One region of the Amylolactobacillus amylotrophicus DSM 20534 genome, then DNA from elsewhere that is predicted to be linked to it. Evidence: predicted binding sites of a transcription regulator. Region 1 holds the regulator's gene; the other holds the start of a gene.

Region 1 (3,197 bases):
GCCATCTTATCCTTCGAGAGGTCGATACCATGTTCATTCTTGAATTCAGAAACAAGGTAGTCAATTATTTTTTGGTCAAAGTCGTCACCACCAAGATGAGTATCACCATTAGTCGAAAGGACTTGGAAGACACCATCACCGAGCTCTAGGACGGACACATCAAACGTACCACCACCTAAGTCATATACCAGAATCTTCTCGTCGGCATCGTCTTTGTCTAAGCCATATGCTAGCGAAGAAGCAGTTGGTTCGTTGATAATTCTCTTAACGTCTAATCCGGCAATCTTACCAGCATCTTTGGTCGCCTGTCTTTGTGAATCGTTGAAGTAGGCAGGAACGGTGATAACAGCTTCTGTCACGGGTTCGCCCAAGTAATCCTCAGCGAATTTCTTAATGTATTGCAAAATCATTGCGGAGATTTCTTGTGGTGTGTAGTCCTTGCCATCAACACTAACTTTGTATCCCGGTTCACCCATGTGGCTCTTGATTGAGATAACTGTATTTGGGTTCGTGACGGCTTGGCGCTTTGCAACCTCACCAACCTGAATTTCGCCATCCTTGAATGAAACAACAGATGGGGTAGTTCTGTTACCTTCAGGGTTTGTGATAATTTTTGGTTCTGATCCTTCTAAGACAGCAACGGCTGAGTTAGTAGTACCTAAGTCAATACCAATTACTTTTGACATTTAAAAAATACTTCCTTTCGATTCTTTTTTTTTTAATTTGATGAACAAACTTAAGTGAAACTAAGAGATGTGCTTATTGGGCGACCACGACCATGGCCGGACGAATAACCCTGTCCTTAAACTTGTAGCCCTTTTGTAGGATTGAGACTACCTGGTCCGCTTCATGATCGGCGTCCTTTGGGACGGTCTGAACCGCTTGGTGAATACTTGGATCAAACTTGACTGAATCATCTGCGATTTCGGTTACACCCTCTTCTGTGAGTGCGGCCAACAGATTATCGAGCGTCATTTGAACACCCTTCTTAAATTGCTTGCTGGCCTCATCGTCCACTTTGATATCGAGAGCTCGCTCTAAGTTATCAACGGCAGGCAAAACTTTTTTGGCTAAATCACTACCAGCATATTTTAGCATACTAGCAGTCTCCTTTTTCTGCCTGGACTGCATGTTTTGCATCTCGGCCTGGGCGCGTAGTAGCTTGTCATCAAAGTCGGCTAATTCAGTCTTCAATGACTCAATTTCCTTGGTCAAAGAAGCCACTCTATCATCCTGCTCCGTTGACTCCTGCTTCTTAGACTTCTTTTTTGGTTTCTGTTCTAGCTGATCCTCGTTATTAGCGCCCTGCGGCTTTTGCTCAGCTTGTGTCGGCGTTTTTGTTTTGGTTGAATCTAAATCCTTCTCAGATGGAAATTCATCTTTCGTATGCTCCAAAGCGATCCTCCTTAGTTATTGGAAATTTCCATAATAATCTAGTAATTTCTTAGCTAGCTCGTTTCTAAAGTACTCCATCAGACTAATCATCTGTGAATACGGCATGTTTGAGGGCCCTAGTAAAGCGATAATGCCGCTACCGTGATCCCCTACCGAGTAATTAGCGGTCAACAGACTATAATCTTTCAGCAGATCTCCCGGCAATTCATTGCCAAGCTTGACCCGAACCGGAAAATCTAGGCCAACCTGCACATCATCCAGATCATCCATTGTAAGCAAATCGGTCAGATAACTCTCATGATCAAGCATCTGGTACAAAGACTTTAGTTGATCAACATTACTGGCATTGTAATTATTCAACAAATTAATCTGACCATTGACATAGAGTTGTTCAGACGCGGCGTCCTTAAACACATCGGATAGCAGGTCAATAATTTGAGCCGCAGCAGAATTACTACCATCAATTGTCCCAACCAACTCTTCGATGCTCATCTGGTTGATTGCTAAGACACTCTTACCAACCAACTTATCGTTGATAATTCTGACCCCCTTCTCAATCTCATCGCCACTGACACTACGATGAATATTGTATACGCGGCTTCTAACACTACCGTCAGACGTTACCAGAATTGCCATAATTTGATGATTGGGTAACGGCACTATGCGAAAGCCTGTGACGGTTACATTATTTAGCTCAGGACCAGCAGCAAACGCAGTATAGCTAGTCAAGTCCGATAGAATCTTAGCAGCTTCCTCTACAATCTCATTCACTTGGTGAAATGGTCGATCAAGGTTTGACAGAACCTTCTGATAAACCTGATTAGGAATGCTAATGGGTTCTACCAGATAATCCAGGTAGAAACGGTAGCCAGCGCTCGACGGAATTCGTCCCGATGAAGAATGCGTCTTCTCAATCAGGCCGAGCTCCTCTAACGTAGCCATTTCGTTTCTGATGGTTGCGGACGAAACTTTAATCGGCAATTGCTCCATTAAAGTCTTCGATCCAACGGGCTCATGATCATTAGTGAAATTCTTGATGATCATCTTCAAGATAAGCTCCTGTCGCTTTGTTAACATCCAGTCACCTCTTTATTAGCACTTAACTATTCAGAGTGCTAACTATTAGAATATAACAACTATCAAAAAGATTGTCAAATAAAAAAGAGCTTAAATATTGTTAAAGTAAGCTCTTGTTGCTTGTTCATCTTTCTTTAGCTGCTCTTTCAATCCAGCAAGCCCGGCCAACTTCTTCTCCCCGCGGAGAAATTTATACCACGCGACCGTGATTGTCTCGCCATAAATATCTTCATCGAAGTCGAAGATATTCGTTTCGATGAAGATCTGCTGCGTATCGTTGAATGTGATGTTATAGCCGATACTGGTCATTGCTTCGTGCCATTGCCCGTGAACCAACAACTTAGTCGCATAGACGCCGATACCCGGGATTAGCTTATGCTCCGGCAATGCAAGATTTGCGGTCCGAAAACCGATTGTACGCCCACGTTGCTTACCGGTAACCACCTTGCCAGTAATTGAGTAAGGATAACCAAGAAGTTGATTAGCCTCCGTCACATCACCATTTAACAAATCCTGCCGAATTATTGTCGAGCCAATTTTTCGCCCTGCAAAAACCTGCTCCGGTAACTCGACAATATCAAACCGGCCGTGACTAAATTCAGGCAGATGACGCATATTGGCAATATTCTTGTCACCGTAGGTGTAATCAAAGCCAGCCACCACAACGGCGGCATTCAAGCCCAAGATTACCTGATCAACGAAATCCTGTGGCGCCAAATGCGCCA
Region 2 (3,197 bases), 410 kb from region 1:
TTCCTTGTACGCTTCAAACTGATCATCCTCGGTTGGTAATTCGGCAGAATCCATGTACAGGAACTCTGTTCTGTACAAGCCAATAGCCTCAGAACCATTCTCGTGTACTCCGGTCAAATCCTTCGGTGTACCAATGTTTGCGGCTAAGGTGTAGCTCTTACCGTCTGCAGTGACCGTTTTTTCGTCACGCAACTTATCCCATTCAGCTTTTTGTGCAGCGAAATCTGCAGCCTTTTGGGTAAACTCTGCGACAGTATCGTCAGCCGGCTCAACGATGACTTCACCAGTCATTCCGTCGACTAGCACCTTTTGACCTGCAGCAACTTCTGCAGTCATCTTACCGGTACCTACAACGGCTGGAATTTCCAGCGAGCGAGCCATGATTGCTGAGTGAGCTGTCCGACCACCAATATCAGTGACAAAAGCCTTCACAAACTTCTTGTTCAATTGAGCTGTATCACTTGGTGTCAGATCGTGTGCAACCACAATCACTTCTTCATTAATCAAAGCAGGGTTTGGTAATTCGACACCCAACAAGTGTGCCATGATTCTCTTCGAAACATCACGCACATCGGCCGCCCGTTCTTGCATGTATGGATTATCGGTCATCGCCTCAAACATGCCGATGAACATTGTCGATACTTCATCTAAAGCAGCTTCGCTGTTGATTTTTTCGTCTTTTACCTTTTGTTCAACTGCACCAGTAAATTCTGGGTCAGCTAAAATCATCAAATGTGCATCAAAAACCTGGGCTTCTTCCTCACCCAGGTTTTCTTTTGCTTTATCACGAATGACGTGTAATTCATCGGTCGAGGTAGCAATCGCCTTCTGGAGCTTTGCTACTTCAGCGTCGACTTCACTAACTGATGACTTTGAAAACGAAAGGTCAGGCTCTACTAACATATAAGCTTTGGCAATTGCAATGCCGTCGCTTGCGCCAATCCCTTTAAGTGTTTTCGTCATTATTCAGCTAGTCCTTCCTTTGTCATTGTTTCTTCAATAGCAGCGATTGCTTCTGCTTCGTCGTCACCTTCTGCACTGATTGTTACATCAGAACCTTGGCCAACACCGAGTGACATTACACCCATGATTGACTTCAAGTTAACTGACTTACCATTGAATTCAAGGTTAATGTCAGAGTTAAACTTGCTTGCAGCTTGCACCAATAAAGTTGCAGGACGTGCGTGAATACCAGTTTCTGCTGTTACGTGAAAATCTCGTTTTTCCATTATGTTTGTCTCCTTTATAATACAAAAATTGACCGAGTAAACTCAAATCATCGATACTAAGATTATCATTCTTTTTCGAATTAAACAAGCATCCATGTAAATGTTTTCATTGTTCATTTAGACCAGTGTAGACGACATCGCCACCACGTTCGGCACGACCAACAATCTCGGCTCTTTTACCAAATTCACGTAGTGCGGCCTGAAATGCAAATGCTTCGGCTGGCGCCACACGAAATTCCGATAATTTACCACTTACTAGGTCATTTAAAATAGTATTGTAATCCATAGTTTCACTCCAATCATTTCTATTATAACCACGGACTCCTAATTTGCCTAACATAAAAGCTCAAGTCTTAGCACTTGCCTCACATGAGTGCTAATTGTATAATGTTACTTGAGTTTAGGATAGATAAACTTAATCGAAAAGAAAAGGTGGGAACGAAATGCTTTGTCAGAATTGTCAACAAAGAGAAGCAACGATTCACCTCTATGCGAATGTCAACGGCAACCAGCAAGAGATTAATCTATGTCAAAACTGCTATCAATTATTAAAACAGAAACAGGGTAACTCAATGAACAGTAACGATCCATTTGGTTTCTCAAGCATTGATGACTTATTTAACCAGTTAAATGGTGCTCAACAGGAAAATAATTTGAATGGTCAACCAACATCAGAACGACCTACTCAGGCCGGTCGTAACGGTGGCGGCAACAAACGTGGCAACTCAATTCTTGCTCAGTTTGGAGTCGACCTGACTGAATTAGCACGCACTGGTAAAATCGACCCGGTAATCGGGCGCGATAAAGAAATTGCACGTGTAATTGAGATTTTAAATAGAAGAACGAAAAATAATCCAGTATTAATCGGTGAGGCCGGTGTCGGTAAAACAGCTGTTGTGGAAGGACTTGCACAACAAATTGCTGATGGCGCTGTGCCAGCTAAACTACAAGAGAAGAAAGTTATTCGACTAGACGTCGTTTCACTGGTCCAAGGAACCGGAATCCGCGGTCAATTTGAACAACGGATGCAACAATTAATCGACGAGATTCAAAAGGATAACTCTATCATCTTATTTATCGATGAAATCCACGAAATTGTCGGTGCTGGTAACGCCGAAGGCGGCATGGATGCCGGTAACGTCTTAAAACCAGCACTTGCACGCGGTGAGCTACAACTTGTGGGTGCCACCACCTTGAATGAATACCGGACGATTGAGAAGGATTCTGCCCTTGCACGGCGCTTCCAGCCGGTTCAAGTAAATGAACCATCAGTCGACGAAACAATTCAAATTTTGCGCGGCTTGCAGCCGAAATACGAGGCATACCATCACGTCAAGTTTACTGAAGGTGCAGTCGAGTCGGCGGTTAAACTATCCGCACGCTATATTCAAGACCGCTTCCTACCTGACAAAGCGATTGATTTGCTCGATGAGGCGGGTTCACGGATGAACTTAACGATTCCGGCAATCGACGAAGCCACAGTCAAGAATCGTATCGACGAAGCCGAGCGCTTGAAGCAGGACGCTTTGAAGAACGAGGACTACGAGAAGGCCGCATACTATCGCGATCAGATTGACAAGTACAATCAGATGAAGAACGAGAATACGGATCCCGATAAGACACCGCAAATTACCGAGAAAATCATGGAGAAGATTGTCGAAGAGAAGACAAATATTCCGGTTGGCGAACTTAAGGCCCAGGAGCAAAATCAACTGAAGAACCTCGCTGATGACTTACATCAGCACGTCATTGGTCAAGATGAGGCTGTTGATAAGGTTGCAAAGGCTATTCGGCGTAACCGGGTCGGCTTCAATAAGACCGGTCGGCCAATCGGTTCCTTCCTGTTCGTTGGCCCAACAGGTGTTGGTAAAACAGAGCTAGCTAAGCAGCTCGCTAAGCAACTGTTTGGCTCGGACGAATCAATGATTAGATTCGATATGAGTGAGTACATGGAGAAGCATTCGATTT

Evidence for each region. The regulator HrcA, encoded in region 1, represses chaperone genes, less so after heat shock. The targets are predictions, from matches to a motif close to TTAGCACTCNNNNNNNNNGAGTGCTAA.
Region 2: FC62_RS02660 (ATP-dependent Clp protease ATP-binding subunit) is a predicted target of HrcA. The motif match lies at 1,583-1,609, and genes of this name have one in related genera.

Annotation. Positions count from the first base shown of each region.
Region 1 is NZ_AZCV01000001.1:121,263-124,459, reverse strand. Features, by position in the region: gene dnaK (molecular chaperone DnaK) at 1-686, opposite strand, end outside; gene grpE (nucleotide exchange factor GrpE) at 760-1,395, opposite strand; gene hrcA (heat-inducible transcriptional repressor HrcA) at 1,411-2,472, opposite strand; gene ribF (riboflavin biosynthesis protein RibF) at 2,563-3,197, opposite strand, start outside.
Region 2 is NZ_AZCV01000001.1:526,410-529,606, forward strand. Features, by position in the region: gene ptsP (phosphoenolpyruvate--protein phosphotransferase) at 1-963, opposite strand, end outside; gene FC62_RS02650 (phosphocarrier protein HPr) at 963-1,229, opposite strand; gene FC62_RS02655 (hypothetical protein) at 1,336-1,515, opposite strand; gene FC62_RS02660 (ATP-dependent Clp protease ATP-binding subunit) at 1,673-3,197, shown strand, end outside.